3 regions of the Colwellia meonggei genome follow, and region 3 is predicted to be linked to each of the others. Evidence: predicted binding sites of a transcription regulator. Region 3 holds the regulator's gene; each other region holds the start of a gene.
What was found. The regulator sigma-54, encoded in region 3, starts transcription at its own class of promoters, with help from an activator protein. The targets are predictions, from matches to a motif close to GTTGGCACGNNNNTNGNNT.
Positions count from the first base shown of each region.

Region 1: a site for sigma-54 is predicted at 4,004-4,022, ahead of AC27E9_RS03550 (flagella assembly protein FlgT). Genes of this name have one in related genera too.
Region 2: a site for sigma-54 is predicted at 3,063-3,081, ahead of AC27E9_RS02485 (P-II family nitrogen regulator). Genes of this name have one in related genera too.

Region 1 covers NZ_BAAJLZ010000001.1:795,308-801,376, forward strand. The annotation lists gene tkt (transketolase) at 45-2,030, opposite strand; tRNA gene AC27E9_RS03545 (tRNA-Arg) at 2,583-2,658, opposite strand; gene AC27E9_RS03550 (flagella assembly protein FlgT) at 2,754-3,896, opposite strand; gene AC27E9_RS03555 (FlgO family outer membrane protein) at 4,111-4,758, shown strand; gene AC27E9_RS03560 (LPP20 family lipoprotein) at 4,786-5,250, shown strand; gene AC27E9_RS03565 (flagella synthesis protein FlgN) at 5,363-5,794, opposite strand; gene flgM (flagellar biosynthesis anti-sigma factor FlgM) at 5,819-6,069, opposite strand, start outside.
Region 2 covers NZ_BAAJLZ010000001.1:538,614-544,682, forward strand. The annotation lists gene AC27E9_RS02475 (2-oxoacid:acceptor oxidoreductase subunit alpha) at 1-1,050, opposite strand, end outside; gene AC27E9_RS02480 (FAD-dependent oxidoreductase) at 1,047-2,837, opposite strand; gene AC27E9_RS02485 (P-II family nitrogen regulator) at 3,117-3,455, shown strand; gene AC27E9_RS02490 (ammonium transporter) at 3,466-4,731, shown strand; gene AC27E9_RS02495 (Dyp-type peroxidase) at 4,931-5,854, shown strand; gene argR (transcriptional regulator ArgR) at 5,907-6,069, opposite strand, start outside.
Region 3 covers NZ_BAAJLZ010000001.1:426,734-432,802, reverse strand. The annotation lists gene AC27E9_RS02005 (calcium/sodium antiporter) at 1-481, shown strand, start outside; gene AC27E9_RS02000 (KpsF/GutQ family sugar-phosphate isomerase) at 497-1,462, shown strand; gene kdsC (3-deoxy-manno-octulosonate-8-phosphatase KdsC) at 1,459-2,010, shown strand; gene lptC (LPS export ABC transporter periplasmic protein LptC) at 2,007-2,573, shown strand; gene lptA (lipopolysaccharide transport periplasmic protein LptA) at 2,539-3,084, shown strand; gene lptB (LPS export ABC transporter ATP-binding protein) at 3,085-3,816, shown strand; gene AC27E9_RS01975 (RNA polymerase factor sigma-54) at 3,880-5,388, shown strand; gene hpf (ribosome hibernation promoting factor) at 5,426-5,713, shown strand; gene ptsN (PTS IIA-like nitrogen regulatory protein PtsN) at 5,747-6,069, shown strand, end outside.

The sequences.
Region 1 (6,069 bases), 370 kb from region 3:
AAGTATTTCTTAACTGGCTATTAATAAGGCTTACATCAACGTTATTAACTTAAACTGTTAACAGTATTAACTACGTTTTCAACAGTAAAACCAAAATGTTCAAACAATGCATTGCCTGGTGCTGATTCACCAAATGTTGTCATACCAACGACTTTACCGCCAAAACCAACATACTTATACCAGAAGTCAGTATGAGCTGCTTCAATGGCAACACGTTTAGTTACAGCGCTTGGTAATACTGACTCTTTATATTGTGCATCTTGGCTATCAAAAATATTGGTAGATGGCATCGAAACCACACGAACATTATCACCTAGTGTTTCTGCAGCTTTTAATGCCAATGAAACTTCAGAGCCTGTAGCAATTAGAATAACCTCAGGTGTGCCTACGCTATCTTTAAGTACATAACCACCTTTAGCAATATCGGCAACTTGCTCAGCGTTACGCGCTAGTGCTGGTAATCCTTGGCGAGAGAAGATTAATGATGTTGGCGCATTTTGGCGTTCAACAGCATTTTTCCAAGCTACTGCTGATTCAGTGCCATCAGCCGGACGCCAAGTCACCATATTTGGTGTGGTACGCAAGTTTGTTAATTGCTCAATTGGTTGGTGAGTTGGCCCATCTTCACCCTGGCCAATAGAGTCATGGGTGTAAACAAAAATGTTTTGAATACCCATTAAAGCAGACATACGTACAGCATTACGTGCGTATTCCATAAACATCATAAATGTTGCACCGTAGTTAATAAAACCACCGTGTAATGAAATACCGTTCATAATGCCGCTCATACCAAATTCACGTACACCGTAGAAGATGTAGTTACCGGCTGCGTCGTCTTGAATACCTTTTGAACCTGACCAAAGTGTTAAGTTTGAACCTGCTAAGTCAGCTGAACCACCCATTAGCTCAGGTAATACTTTACCGAAAACTTCAATGGTGTTTTGTGATGCTTTACGAGAAGCAACATTTTCAGCTTTTTCTTGGCATTCTAAAATGTAAGCGTTTGCCTTTTCTTCGAATTCTGCTGGTAAGTCACCGTTAATTACACGACGTTCGTATTCTGCAGCTAGTGCTGGATGTGCTGCTTGGTATGCGGCAAATTTTTCATTCCAACTTACTTGCGCTGAGTTACCTTTATCTTTTTGATCCCAATCTGCATATACGTCAGCTGGAATATCAAATGCCGGGTGTGGCCAGTTTAAGAATTCACGTGCTGCTGCAATTTCTTCATCACCTAATGGTGCACCGTGACAATCATGGGTACCTGATTTGTTCGGAGAGCCAAAACCAATAACGGTTTTACAACAAATCATAGTTGGTTTATCAGTAACTGCTTTTGCCGCTTCAATAGCTGCGGCAACCGCTGCACTGTCGTGGCCATCAACATCGCTTATCACGTGCCAACCATAGGCCTCGAAGCGAGCAGGGGTGTTGTCAGTAAACCAACCTTCAACTTCACCATCAATTGAAATGCCATTGTCATCCCAAAAGGCGATTAATTTACCTAAACCTAAAGTACCAGCTAATGAACAAGCCTCATGTGAGATGCCTTCCATTAAACAACCGTCACCTAAAAATACATAAGTGTTGTGATCAACAATGTTGTGACCTTCGCGGTTGAATTGCGCAGCTAAGGTTTTTTCAGCAATAGCCATACCTACAGCATTAGAAACACCAGCACCTAATGGGCCTGTTGTTGTTTCTACACCTGGAGTATAACCATATTCTGGATGCCCTGGTGTTTTTGAATGTAACTGACGGAAGTTTTGTAATTCATTAATCGGTAAATCATAACCGGTTAAATGCAAAAGTGAGTATATTAGCATTGAACCATGACCGTTTGATAAAATAAAACGATCGCGATCTGCCCAGTTAGGATCTGTTGGGTTGTGCTTTAAGAAATCACGCCATAAAACTTCAGCGATATCTGCCATGCCCATTGGGGCTCCAGGGTGTCCTGATTTGGCTTTTTGCACGGCATCCATGCTTAAAACTCGAATTGCATTGGCCAATTGTTGACGCGACGGCATAATTACTCCAGTAAGTGTAAAATTTGAAAGGATGAAATTTGCGCTTATTTTCGCCTAGAGTGCCCCTTGACTGCAAATCTTATTAGCCTTTTTCTATGATTTTTTTTCTCTTAGTTATATTTGTTGGTAGCGGTAAACCTTGTGTTGATCGTATCTTAATGTCCGTTTTGAACATTACCTTTAGTTTATGACTAGTAATGCTTTGAAAATTATAAACTAAGTTGTTGATCTAAAGATTAAGATCCTATAGTGTAGCTTGGTTGTATGTACAAATAAGAATAAAAAGATATAACCTGAAACAGGATTGAAAAATGAACAGGTCGTCGTCAAGAGGAGTTAAGCTGACTACGGTAATATTTGCAGTAGTAATATTAGCTGTATCGGCTGTGTTGAGTAGTAGCTCAGCTGCAGATGACAAGGACGTTGTATTAGAACAAAAGAAAGGCGAGTTAGTAAACTAATTTGTCTGTTAAATATAAACCTCGCAATTGCGGGGTTTTTTTATGTCTTTGAAAGTTATAAATAGGCAAATGATCTTTGTTAACGATCTTATGGCGTCCCCACCAGGACTCGAACCTGGAGCAGCGGCTTAGGAGGCCGCAGTTTTATCCAGTTAAACTATGAGGACATAAGTTTGAGTAATCCCAATATATCAGCAACTTAATTCAAGTTATATAAATGGCTAATATATGTAATTACAATAATTTTACAGATTTTCTTTTACTAGTAGCGGACAGCTAAATCATTGATTTGTATATTGTCGATAATGTGCTGCTCAGTTGTTGTTGCGCGAGCACTATCGTTAGACACTTCATTTACGGTCACTTTATACGGGCTTACATTAAAGCCTGGGTATGATTTTTTATCATCGCTGATAAAGTTTTGAAAATGTAGCAGTGAAAACTCATCACCTACTTGCACACCATGCCTTTTCCCTAAGTTAAAGGTAATATTGTTGCCGACAACGTTTACTATCCTTCCTTGTGTCGGTTGGCACATCATATTTTCATCAATATCTGTCACCATATCTTCAAGAGTTTGGCTAATTCGCATGCCATATTCACTTTGCCAAAAGTTCTGACTGGAAACATCAATTTGCTGGCGCTTGTTAAATTGCCAAGGCGCTGAGCTTTGGTATTGCTTATCTAAAACTCGTTCGCCAGTGGTACCGTCATGAATATAAATCGCAATATTAAATTGGCGCTGATACACATCGTCTTGCCAAAATTGCCATGAATTATCTTCATCGTTTGCCATGGAAATATCTTGAATTTCAGAAAATAAAATATATTGGCTATTGGTCATACTGGCTAATGACATCGACAGATTTTTTAATTGTTCCATCGCTAAACTTTGATTAAGGCGGGAAAACTCTGTTTTTGTGTTTAACGCAAGTTTTGTATCGAGATAAATGCCATTTTTTTTAATTTTATTAGCAAGCTGGTTCACTATCGTTTTATCTAATTGATAAATATTGCCAATATTGGCTTGTTCTCTATGTAGTAAGTTACTGCGTGTTAGTAGCATAGATTTTTTATAGTCAGCAGCAAAACACTTCTTTTCTTGAGGGAAAATATCTGCGCGAATTTTTACCGTAACGAGATCATCCGTATAGTTTTCACTGATCAATTCAAAAGAGTTAACACTGCCACTGGCACGAATGCTAATTTCGTCTTGAGTAAGTAGACCATTTACTACCTGTTGAACACTAGAGACTGAAGCCCCAGCAACCAATAATGCTTTCTTTAGGGCGTTTTGCATCGCTCTATTTTTCGCCGACTTACTATCGTCATTTTTTATTGTGGCGACACCTTGTGATTCATACCACTGCGCAGCACTCGTATTACTATATAAAGTAAGGCTCATTACTATTACACTAAGTTTTAACAAGCTAAGTTTACATATTCTCTGGCAAATGGCATTTAACTGCATAGTTGTCTCATTTCAACAAGGGTCGGTAATTAGGCTTAAATATGCATGTTTTGTGCCTAATTAAAATGTTATAAAAATTGGCGCGATTTGTGCTTTAGTATTAATACGAATATTAATATGAATTTATGCATTAATTGAGGATAGCTCAATGAAGAATTGGCTGCTAGCAATACTAATACCCGCACTTGCGTCCTGCTCTATGGTGAGTGAAAAAGACGACTTTTATCGCTCTTCGTATCATGACAAACAAGAAATTGACAGTTTTGAACTGCCACGTCATGCCATAAATGATGTTGTTAAAGGTCTTGCTTATCAAATGCTTGAAAGCAGTTCTTTTGTTAATCCGAAAACGCCAATTGCTATTGCTTCGTTTGTTGATTTGAAAAACTTAGAGTCAACGAATTGGTTAGGTAATCAGCTTTCAGAAAGCTTTGTCCATGAAATGCAGCGCCATGGCTTAGTGGTTATCGATTTTAAAACAACAGGCCATATTCGAGTAACAGCTGATGGTGATTATGTATTTAGCCGCGATTGGAAAGAGTTGCCTGAACGCCAGATAATTGACTATGTTGTGACAGGCACCATGATGCAACAAGAAGAAGGTATTTTGGTGAATGCTCGAATGATAGGTATGCAATCACGCGTTGTGGTGGCTACCGCGCAATCGTTTATTCCTTCTTGGGTGGTAGGTGATGACTTTAATCGAAATGAAAATGTCAAAATGAAAGACGGTATGATCATTCGAGACAGTGCAATGTTAGTTGAAGATGCCCGCGCTGTGGCGATTCAGCAATAGTTTTAGCTAATAGAATCAAGGCATAATATGAATACTTTATTGAAACGCAGTGTTATTTTATTTGGCTTATTTGTACTAACTGCCTGTACATCTTTTTATGATAAACATGTTGAGTGGCAAACAGTAAAACCAGAAAGTTTCCCTGTATTAACGGCGATAGGGCAGGCACCAATTAGTCTACAAAAGTCAAAACATAAAACTCAGAAAATGCTAATGGCAATTAATGCTTCAAAAATTGCTGCTTATGCTGAGTTGGCTGAACAAGTTTATGGGCAAACAGTTGATGGTAAAACAACCATGTCGAACTTGATTGTTGATAATCAAAAATTAAGAACATCGGTACAAGGTATCATTCGCGGTGCAAAAGTTGTTAAAAGCTACCCAGTTGGTGATACGTATACCACAGAACTAAGCTTAGACTTTAAAGATGTTTATGAAATATATGCGGCATCGTCTAATAGAAAAGAAATTAAAGATATTTCATATTACTAAGGCTAAATTTAGTTTAGCAATAAAGGAAACCAGCAGTGGCTGGTTTTTTTGTGCTTAATAATAGGTGAAAGTTAAGCAGAAATGCTTGAAGCAGAAGGCGCCTTTAATTTATTTACGCTTTGATACCTAGACTGCTTAAACCGCCAGAGGTTTTGCCTTTGTTATCATAGGTCATAGATGACTTATTATGATTTTCTAGTAATGAGGTTCTCATGCGTTCAACCGATAATTGTGATTGATGAATGATCAAACCATTGACTTGGTTTTGTTTTTTACAACGCAGCAAAGTGTTTTCTATTTCAGCAAGTTCTTGACTAAAGTTACCGGCTAACTTCTCTTGTTTAAACTCAAAACTTTGACCAATGGCATTGTCAATTTCTTGAATGGCAACAAGTAAGTTATTTTTTTCTGAAGTAATTGCGATTAAAGCGTCTGGATTCTGTTGCTGTAAAATATCTTTTTCTGTCGTTAATAACGCCTCTAATTGCGTCAATTGCGATAATTGTTGAGAAACCAATTGTTGCGGCGTTATTTTATCAGACACTTTCTACTCCGGTGAGGTTAGCCGTTAGCCTAGATCGAACTCAAAGTTGGCAATACTTGCGGCAAGCTTTTCAGGATTAACTTTATAATCCCCTGACGCTATCGCACTTTTTAATTCGTCGATTTTCTTTTGATTTACAACAGGTGAGTCACCTGCTTTTTTCTGTAATTCACTCAACTGCTTTGCCTGCGGTGTAATGGATACTGAATCACGTGGCGCTAATTTAGCTTGTTGTGATGCATTTGCGCTTTCGGTGACTTGTTGTTTAGTCTGAA
Region 2 (6,069 bases), 110 kb from region 3:
GGCACAGGCAAGAATATCAGATTGTTGTGTACGTGTAGGCATACCTGTAGATGGCCCAGCCCGTTGCACGTTAACTAATACCATAGGTATTTCAGCAAAATAAGCTAGCCCTAAAAACTCTGTCATTAGAGAAATACCAGGACCACTGGTAGCGGTAAAAGCTCTGGCACCATTCCAGCTAGCGCCAATGGCGATACCAATTGCTGCCAGTTCGTCTTCAGCTTGTACGAGTGCGTAATTTTTTTTGCCTGTCGCGGGATCAATGCGCAACCGCGCGCAATAGCTAGCAAACTTTTCAACCACTGATGTTGACGGGGTGATTGGATACCAGCCAACAACCGTAGCACCACCGTAAACTGCGCCTAATGCCGTTGCTGTATTACCATCAACCATAATGCGATTATTAATTAATTCCCGGCGCTCAACTCTTAAGCTAATGGGGCACTGAAAGTGCTGGTGTGCATATTGATAGCCCAATTCTAAAGCATATATATTTGGTGTAATTAGTTTATCTTTACCGCGAAATTGCTCCCCAACCAGTGTTTTTAGAACATCAAATTCAATGTTTAGTAATGCTGCCAATGCGCCAACGTAAATTACGTTTTTAAATAATTGGCGTTGTCTGGGATCTTGATATTCTTTTTGGCAAATTGCTGAAATAGGAATAGCGAGGTAGTTAATATCATCTCTGATTTCATGTGTTTGGAGTGCTCGAGAGGAATCGTATAATAAAAATCCACCACAGGCGACACTATCAATATCTTCTAACAAGCTTTGTGCGTTCATTGCCACAACTAATTCTGATTGACCGCCACGTCGTGCTAAAAAGTTACTCTCGTTGATACGTACTTCGTACCATGTAGGCATGCCTTGAATATTAGAAGGAAAAATGTTTTTTGCACTTACCGGAATACCCATACGAAGAATCGCTTTAGCAAACATGTTGTTGGCACTGGCTGAACCTGTGCCATTGGTATTTGCGAAGCGTACAACAAAGTCGTTGATACTTTGGCAAGTATTGACTTGCTTAGATGAAGACGTATTGCTCATTTTATTGTCGCTCCAATATTATCTATCATGAGTTTTTTCATATCCCAGGCGCCCGTGGGACAGCGCTCTGCACATAAACCGCAGTGTAAGCAAACATCTTCGTCTTTTATCATAATTCGGCCAGTTTTTAAGGCTGGAGAAACAAGTAATTCTTGCTGAGGGTTAATTTCTTTAACACGTAGCTTGTCGATGATCTGTTCAGCATTCTTGTCACTGTGTTGATCAACGTCGACAAAGTTTATACAGTCCATTGGACAAATATCGTCACATGCTGAACACTCAATACAGGTGTTTTCATTAAACACGGTATGAACATCACAATTTAAGCAGCGATGGGCTTCTTCTAACGCCAGTTTTTCGTCAAAGCCTAATTCAACCTCAGTATTTAATTGTTTTACGGCTTCTTCCCAAGCGATATGTGGTACTTGATGACGCTGCTCATGGCTAATGCCACTTTGATAACTCCAATCATGTATGCCCATTTTTTGGCTAACTAAATTAAAGCCAGCTTCTGGTCTGTCTTGTTGAGTGTCTTTACCTTGGCAAAATAAGTCGATTGATATGGCTGCTTGATGACCATTAGCGACTGCAGTAATTATGTTTTCTGGGCCAAATGCTGCATCACCGCCAAAAAACACCTGTGCCAAGCTTGATTGCAAGGTTTCTTTATTGAGTGTTGGTTGTTGCCACTTATTGAATTTGAGGCCTATATCTCGTTCTATCCAAGGGAAAGCTGTATCTTGCCCAACAGCAACAAGCACTAAATCACATTCTACCAGTATAGTTTCTCCGGTGGCGCGTAAGGTTCTTTTACCGTGTTCGTCGTAGCTTGAAGCAACCTTTTCAAAACGAACGCCTATAAACTTTCCACCTGAGATAACATATTCTATTGGGCTATGATCTGGGGTTATGGTAATACCTTCTGCCTGCGCGTCTGCTTTCTCCCAAGGTGATGCTTTCATGGCATCGAAGCTTGAACGAACTAAAACATTGACTTCACTGGCACCTAAGCGTTTTGCTGTTCGACAACAGTCCATTGCGGTATTACCACCACCAAGTACAACAACACGTTTTGGTGCCTCTTCTGTGTGTTTAAAGCTAACATTGGCTAGCCAGTTGATACCAACCTCAATATGATCACTAGCAAGGTCATGTCCTGGAATTTCTAACCAACGCCCTGATGGCGCGCCAGTACCGATAAAAATGGCATCAAACTTAGCTTGTAGTAATTTAGCTAAACTGGTTATTTCTTCACCAAAATGACACTCCACCCCCATTTGAAGAATATAGTTAAGTTCTTCGTCTAGCACCGTTTCCGGCAATCTAAAGGCAGGAATTTGGCTGCGCATCATGCCACCCGCTTTAGCGTCACGCTCATAAAGCACTACTTCATAGCCTAAAGGAAGAAGATCTCTTGCAACCGTTAATGATGCAGGACCCGCACCAATTAAGGCGATACGTTTAGTATTTTTTTGTTGGGGAATGGAAGGTAAGTAGGAATAAATATCTTCTTTATAATCACTGGCAACGCGCTTGAGCCGACAAATAGCAACGGGTTCAGCCTCTACACGCGTACGCCGACAGGCGGGTTCGCAAGGACGATCACATACTCTTCCTAAAATCCCTGGAAAAACATTTGACTGCCAATTAATCATATAGGCTTCGGTATAGCGCTTTTCGGCAATTAAACGTATGTATTCAGGAACTGGAGTGTGGGCAGGGCATGCATGCTGACAATCGACAACTTTTAAAAAGTGCTGGTATGAAGAAGTATCGGTATTTTTCAATAGCTTATTCCTTAGCATTCAGACTGTATAAATAATCTACACCCAAGACGGTGTTAATTAAACACTTTTCGTAAATAATTGCTTGTTTTCTAGTCGGTCTCTAGCAAAGTTACTGGTGATTAATTCTGCACCAGCAATTAACAATTAATGGTGATAGCGCACTGCGATGGTGCGCTGTTAGTTTGTTGTTAAATGTTAATTATTTGTTTTTTAAGGGTTATTTTGTTTGGCACGAGGATTGATAACCATAAATGCAAGACATTATAAGGATTAAAATAAATGAAATTAGTCAGTGCAATAATAAAGCCCTTCAAACTCGATGATGTTCGAGAAGCCATTTCCGAAATTGGTGTTGAAGGCTTAACCGTAAGTGAAGTTAAAGGTTTTGGTCGACAAAAAGGCCATACCGAACTGTATCGAGGTGCCGAATACCAAGTAGATTTCCTGCCGAAGGTGAAACTTGAAATTGCGGTAAATGATGATGTGGTGCAACGACTTGTCGAGGCAATCACCCAGGCGGCCCATACAGGTAAAATTGGTGACGGTAAGATTTTTGTATTTGACCTTGAACAAGCCGTGCGTATTCGTACTGGCGAACAAGATGTAGAAGCGATTTAGGAGTAAAATGATGGAACAAAATATTTTTCAATTACAGTATGCCATGGACACATTTTACTTTTTAATTTGTGGTGCTTTGGTGATGTGGATGGCGGCAGGGTTTTCAATGCTTGAAGCGGGTTTAGTTCGTGCAAAAAATACCACAGAAATTTTAACGAAAAACGTCGCTTTGTACGCTATTTCTTGCATGATGTATTTATTCATTGGTTACGACATTATGTATGGTGGTGGTGTATTCTTATCAGGCATTGAAACAGTTGACCCGGCCAAAGTTCTGGCAGACTTCTCAGCTCGTGAAGATGGCTTTACTGGCTCGGCAATCTATTCTGCCGCTTCTGATTTCTTTTTTCAGGTAGTATTTGTTGCCACTGCGATGTCGATTGTCTCCGGCGCCGTTGCTGAACGCATGAAATTATGGGCATTTTTAGCGTTTGCCGTTGTGCTAACTGCGGTAATTTATCCAATGGAAGGTAGTTGGACGTGGGGCGGAAATGCTGTATTTGGCTTATATAACTTAGCCGATTTAGGTTTTTCTGATTTTGCTGGCTCTGGTATCGTTCATATGGCTGGTGCTGCGGCAGCGTTGGCAGGGGTTTTATTATTAGGTGCCCGTAAAGGAAAGTATGGTGCTGATGGTCGAGTAAATGCTATTCCTGGTGCCAACCTACCAATGGCGACATTAGGTACTTTTATCTTGTGGATGGGTTGGTTTGGCTTTAATGGTGGCTCAGTGCTGAAGCTTGGCGATATCGCAAGCTCCCACTCGGTTGCTATGGTGTTTCTAAATACTAACGCCGCTGCCGCTGCTGGCGCTGTTTCTGCTTTGATTATGGCAAAAGTTTTATTCAAAAAGGCTGATTTAACTATGGTATTAAATGGTGCTTTGGCAGGTTTGGTTGCCATAACGGCTGAGCCGTCAACACCAACACCTATGCAAGCAACGATGTTTGGCGTAGTGGCTGGTATTGTTGTAGTGTTTTCTATTATTGCACTAGATAAACTAAAAATTGACGATCCTGTTGGGGCTATTTCTGTGCATGGTGTTGTTGGTTTGCTTGGCTTATTACTGGTGCCGGTAACGAATAATGCTTCAACGGTTAGTGGACAACTCATTGGCGCTGCAACGATATTTATTTGGGTATTTGTCACCAGTTTTGTGGTTTGGTTTGCACTGAAAAAATTGATGGGCATTCGTGTTAGTTCGGAAGAGGAATATGAAGGGGTTGATAAAGCCGATTGTGGTATGGAGGCTTACCCGGAATTTACCCGAGGTTAAGATGTATTCGTAAATAGCATTAACTAAAAAACCAACAAAGCCGCGCCAGTTTATAATTTATGCTGGCGTTGTGCTTTTTCTACTTTTACGTTAACTAGAATGTAAGCCTATTGAAATAATTCGTAAAGTTTTACTGTTATCGTCAATAAAATGTGTAAAATTACCTCATTAATTGAGATGTTTATAAACGGATAACTTTATGGCTAGAGAGCAGTTTGGTGTTTGTGCAGAGCCGAGCCTTCACGGATATTATTTATTATTTAACGCTTTAGATGAGAAAAACTCATTTATTCGTCAGGCATTATCACGTTTACCGGCATTATTTGATAAGTATGCTGATCGTTTTTCTGAAGCTAACCTTGCCGGTGTTATCGCCATAGGCTCCAATTACTGGGATGAAATCTATCCCAAAGCTCGCCCTAAACATTTAAGGTCATTTCCTGAAATGGCAGTGGATGATCGAATCGCTCCTGTTTGTAATTACGATATTTATATTGAAATTCGCAGTGACCGTGGTGATGTCAACCATATTGTTGCCACTAAGGTTTGTGAATTACTTGCTGATAGTGTTGAGCTGGTTGAACAGGTTAGAGCATTCCGCTTTTTAGATGGTCGAGATTTAACAGGGTTTGTTGATGGTACCGAAAACCCGCAAGGACATCATCGCCGTAAAGTCGCTTTAATTAATGAGTCGCAAGACTCAGAGTTTTCATCAGGTAGTTATCTGCATATTCAGCGTTATCGCCATAATTTGAATTTATGGAATTCATTAGAAGTGAAAGATCAAGAAGATGTTTTTGCCCGTACTAAAGTGAATAATGAAGAGTATTCGGAAGAAAATAAAGCGCCAACGTCACATATTAAACGAGTAAATCTAAAGGATAGTGACGGTAATAGCATTGAAATTTTACGTCAAAGTATGCCGTATGGTGATATGAAGCTACAGGGTTTATTCTTCGTATCTTATTGTCATTCGCCAGAGCCCTTTGAGTTAATGCTTGCAAGTATGATTGTTGGTGATGGCCATGGTCATAGTGATCACATGCTGAAATACACCCAAGCAGAAACTGGTGCGGCCTTTTTTGTACCAAGTTTAAATATACTTGCTGAGCTTGGCGAATAATTTTGCCAAACTCACATTAGATATTAAGTAACTAAACCTAACGTTAATTTAATTAACTTAGGTTTTTTAAGAACAGCGCTTCAAGCTTACTAATGGTTTGCTTAATTTCTTTGGTATCGGTTGGGGCAATGAAAATGGTGTCGTCACCGGCAATGGTTCCCAATACACCGTCACTTTTACTTAAACTATCAAGTAAACGAGCAATTAGTTGTGCA
Region 3 (6,069 bases):
AGTGCCTGAAGCTGTTAGTAAACCTCGCTCATTTTTCTGGTTAATTTTTGGCATGATACTTCTACCACTAAGTGCAAACTTTTTAGTAGACTCATCAATTTTTATTGCTAAAGCCTTTGGTATTAGTGACTTAGTGATTGGTTTAACGGTTATTGCGGTTGGAACTAGTTTGCCAGAGCTTGCTGCCAGCGTGATGAGTATAATTAAAAAAGAAGATGACCTGGCTTTAGGTAACATTATTGGCTCAAATATTTTTAATATTTTAGCGGTACTGTCACTGGCTGGCTTAATTGCCCCCGGTAATATAGACCAAGCAGCTGCATCACGTGACGCACCATACATGCTGGCAACAACCTTTTTATTATTTATTTTATGTTTTAGTCGTGGTGGCAAGTTTCGCATCACGCGAGCAAAAGGTTTACTATTATTAGCAGTATTTATTGGATATCAAGTTTTACTATTTAGTCAGCTAAAAGCCTAACTTGCGGTATATAAGATGAAAAACTTTAAGCAACTAGCAAAAAACGTTATTGAAATAGAACAAAATGCTATCGCAGAATTATCAACATTTATTGATGATGATTTCGCAAAAGCTTGTGAACTCATGTTTCATTGTACAGGCCGAGTTATTGTTATCGGCATGGGTAAATCTGGGCATATTGGCGGTAAAATAGCTGCAACCTTGGCGAGTACCGGCACACCATCCTTTTTTGTGCATCCAGGTGAGGCAAGCCACGGTGATTTGGGTATGATCACCCTCGACGATGTAGTGATGACAATTTCAAACTCTGGTGAAACCGGAGAGGTGCTAGCTATTATTCCTGTTATCAAACGTATTGGTGCAAAACTAATCGCTATGACAAGTAATGCCAATTCAACCTTAGCAAAACTTGCTGATCACCATATTTGTGTCAAAGTATCACAAGAAGCTTGTCCATTAGGTTTAGCACCAACTTCGAGTACTACTGCTACTTTAGTGATGGGCGATGCTGTTGCTGTTGCACTTTTGAATGCTCGAGGCTTTACTGCTGACGACTTTGCGTTATCTCATCCAGGTGGTAGTTTAGGTAAGCGCCTACTATTACGTTTAACTGATATTATGCATAAAGATGACCGCATACCTGTTGTTAACGCTGATGCAAAAATTAAAGATGCTTTAGTTGAAATGTCGCTAAAAGGGCTAGGTATGACAGCTGTTGTTGATAAGAGCAGTACTTTAATAGGTTTATTTACTGACGGCGATTTACGCAGAATTTTAGACGCTAAAATTGATATTCATCAAGACGCAATAACTAGCGTAATGACCGAACAACCCTATGTAGCCGAACAAACAATGTTAGCGGCTGAAGCATTAAAAATAATGGAAGATAAAAAGATTAATGGCTTAATCATAGTCGATCATAACAATCAGCCAATTGGTGCCATGAATATGCACGACTTACTCAAATCAGGAGTGATATAACCTTGAATAGTTTATACGGGGCGGTAGCCGATAACATTTGGCAAAAAACAAAAAACATTAAGCTCTTTATCTGCGATATTGATGGTGTTTTTTCTGACGGACGTATTTACTTAGGCAATGCAGGTGAAGAGTTAAAAGCCTTTCATACTAAAGATGGTTATGGCATTAAAGCGTTAGGAGCCAGCGGTGTTGACGTTGGCGTTATTACCGGTCGACAATCGAATATTGTTCAAACCCGGATGAGCGCCTTAAACGTAAAACATATAGTGCAAGGGCAAGAAGATAAGCTACCTGCATTAAAAGCAATGGCAGAATCATTAAACCTTACAGCTGAAGAAATCGCCTATATTGGCGATGATATGCCAGATTTTGAGTGTTTAAATTATGTCGGCTTAAGTATTGCCGTTAGTGACGCCCACCCAGCAATTATCAATACCTGTGATTATATTACCTACACGCGTGGTGGTTTTGGCGCTGTACGCGAAGTTTGTGATTTGATTATGCAAAGTCAAAACACCTTAGCAAATGCCACAGGCGCCAGCATATGAATAGAATATACAGTGCAACCATAGCATTTTTTATTTTTGCTATAGGAACATATGGCCTAATGGAATGGTATGCCGCGAAAGAAGTTGACACTGATATTCTTGAAAACAGTAATGAACCAGAGTTTATTGCTGAGAACCTTAATAGCGATATTTATCAAGAAGCAGGTGACTTATCATACGTTGTTGAAGCACAACGTATGGAACATTATGCGCAATTAGAGGTCACACACTTTGAATACCCTCGTTATACTTTGTATCCAAAAAATAACAAGCCAACTTGGCAAGTTACGGCTAACGAGGGCACATTATACAACAATAACCGAGTTCGGTTAGAGAATCGTGTGCGCTTAATAGCCACCGATAAGGAAAGTTTGATCCAAGAAGTGCACGGAAAAAACTTAGAAATGGATTTAAAAAGCAATATTATCAGCTCAGAACAAACTATTCTGATATTAGGTAAAGGATTTACTATGTATGGCTCAGGATTAATTGTAGACTTAAACTCAACACAGATGACATTGACAGAACATGTACAAACCATTTACAAAAAAACTAAAAGCTAGCTTAGCCTGTATTACTGCAGCAATATTATTAATACCGGCAGTAAATGCTGAAAAATTTGATGTTGACCAAGAAATCAAAATTTCTTCATCACGGCAAGCTGCCGATCTAAAAAATAAAATTTTCAGTTATATCGACAATGTTATTATTTCGCAAGGCACACTCACTATTAACGCCGAGTTAGTGCAAGTTATTGCTCAAGCTGACAGCGAAGATAAAATTTATATTGCCAAAGGTTCACCTGCTACCTTTGAACAAACCCTTGAAGATGGCAGCCCAATTAATTTACAAGCCAATGAGATTAGATACGAACCTGCAAAGAGTATCGTCATTATTTCTGGCAACGCTTTACTAACACAAGAAGGCAGTGAAGTAAGTGGCAATAAAATCACCTATAACTTTGAAACTGAATACGTTAATGCAGAAAGCTTAGAAAATACGGTTGTTGAAACAGTTTTGCAGCCTAAAAGTAAGCCTGAACTACCGAAAAAATCAAAGGAACAGCAAAATTAAATGCCAATATCTACCTTATCAGCAACCGGTTTAGCAAAATCTTACAAAGGCCGAAAAGTTGTTAAAAATGTCAGTTTAAAAGTTTCTGCTGGGCAAATTGTTGGTTTACTTGGTCCTAATGGTGCAGGAAAAACCACCTCGTTCTATATGATTGTTGGTTTAGTCAATAATGATAGCGGAGCTATTGTACTTAACGAAGAAGATTTAACTTTGCTGCCAATGCATGAACGTGCTCGTAAGGGTATTGGCTACTTACCACAAGAAGCATCAATATTTCGGAAATTATCTGTCTACGACAACATAATGGCCATTTTACAAACGCGAAAATCATTAACTGATGTTGAAAAAGAAGAAAAACTTGAACACTTATTAGAAGAGTTCAATATCGGTCATATTAAAGACAATTTAGGTATGAGCCTGTCAGGTGGTGAACGTCGTCGAGTAGAAATTGCGCGAGCATTAGCTGCTGATCCAAAATTTATCTTGTTGGATGAACCTTTTGCAGGTGTTGATCCAATTTCAGTAGGTGATATAAAAAAAATTATCCTACACTTAAAGGAACGTGGTATTGGTATTCTAATTACTGATCATAACGTGCGCGAAACATTAGACGTTTGTGAACATGCGTATATTGTTAGCCATGGTGAACTTATTGCAGAAGGTGATGCGGATCAAATTCTTGCAAATCAACACGTAAGAGATGTATACCTAGGTGAACAATTCACGCTATAGTGAAATCAGCTTTAGCAATAAAATAACATTGTGTTAAATAGTAACAGGGAAAAGAAAATCTAAATGCGTCCTACTCTGCAGCTCCGTATCGGGCAACAGCTAACCATGACCCCGCAATTGCAACAAGCAATTAAATTGTTGCAATTGTCGACATTAGACCTACAGCAAGAGATTCAGGAAGCGCTTGAAAGTAATCCACTGCTTGAAATGGATGAAAACCAAACTAATACTACCGAAAATACCCCTGATAATTTAGAAGAAGCATTTTCCGCAAGTGTCGGCGAAAGCACTGAAGTAGCGACGCCAGATGGCAGTGAAGACTCTACTCCTACTATCGATGAAATCAGTTCTGCTGAAGGTATGGCAAAAACTGATATCCCAGAAGAATTAAATAACGACACCACTTGGGACGATAATTTTAGTGCCGGTGCTAGCAGCGGCGCAGTAGGCCCAGCCTCAGAAGATTATACTTACCAAGGCGAAACTAAAGACTCAATTCAAGATCACTTACTTTGGCAAATGGAGCTTACACCGTTTACCGAAACCGACCAGGCTATTGCAACAGCGATTATTGAAGCTGTCGATGAAGCTGGTTACCTTACAGTATCAGCTGAAGAAATTTTAGAAAGTGTTGGCATTGAAGACGTAGAACTTGACGAAATTGAAGTGGTTTTAAAACGTATTAATGTTTTTGATCCTGTAGGTGTCGCGGCCCGCTCTATTCCGGAGTGTTTACTAATTCAATTAAACCAGTTCTCAAGCGATACACCTTGGTTAGAGGAAAGTAAATTAGCGGTAGGTAAATATATCGATTTACTTGGTAATCGCGACTATCGCCAATTAATGCGTAAATTACGCCTAAAAGAAGATCAATTACGTGAAGTTATTCGCTTAATTCAGACACTTGATCCACGCCCTGGTGATAGCGTTATTAAGAGTGAAGAGCAATACGTTATACCTGATGTGTCAGTTGAAAAGAAAAATGGTCGTTGGACCGTTGAACTAAATCCTGATACTGCACCTAAGCTTTCGGTAAACCAGCAATATGCCGCGATGTCACGTTCAATGAAATCATCTACTGACTCGCAATTTATTCGTTCAAACCTGCAGGAAGCTAAGTGGTTTATAAAAAGTCTCGAAAGCCGTAATGATACCCTATTAAAAGTGTCAAATTGTATCGTTCAACGCCAACAAGGATTTTTTGAACATGGCCCTGAAGCCATGCGTCCTATGGTATTGAACGATATTGCTGAAGCTGTTGATATGCATGAATCAACCATTTCGCGTGTTACCACACAAAAATATATGCACACGCCACGAGGCATTTTCGAATTAAAATATTTCTTTTCTAGCCATGTCAGTACTGAGAATGGTGGCGAGTGTTCATCAACTGCCATTCGTGAGTTAATTAAAAAGTTAGTTTCTGCAGAAGTACCGGCCAAGCCACTGAGCGATAGTAAAATGGCAGATATTCTTGCAGAACAAGGTATTAAAGTGGCGAGACGTACCATAGCTAAATATCGCGAGTCACTTTCGATACCACCATCGAATCAACGTAAAAGCCTATTGTAGGCTTGGTTTATTTACCCGAAAAAGAGGATTGAAGCATATGCAAATTAATCTTACCGGACACCATGTCGATGTTACCGATTCATTACGTGATTATGTTAATGGAAAATTTGAAAAACTAGAGCGACATTTTGATCATATCAATAATGTTCATGTCGTGTTAACGGTGGAAAAGCTTAATCAAATTGCCGAATCAACGGTGCATTTAAGTGGTAGTGAAGTACATGCCAAAGCCGAAAATAGTGATATGTACGCTTCAATCGATTCACTGATTGATAAACTTGACCGCCAAATATTAAAATATAAAGGCAAAATTAGTAAACACTAATATCCCCCTTCGCATTAGGTTTTTGAAGTAATTATGAAGTTGCAAGACATCTTGACACCGGACTGCACTATATGTGCAGCTCCGGGCTCCAGTAAAAAACGCATATTAGAATATTTAAGTAGCTTGGCCTCTGAAAAATTGCCTAATCACGATACTTTTCAATTGTTAGAGAGCTTGGTTAAGCGTGAAAAAATGGGCTCTACTGGAATTGGTAACGGAATTGCAATTCCTCACGGACGTTTAGATACTGCTGATAAGCCAATTGCGGTAGTTATTACTACAGAACAAGCGATAAACTTTGATGCCATAGATCATAGACCTGTCGATATTTTTATTGCGCTATTTGTTGCCGAAGC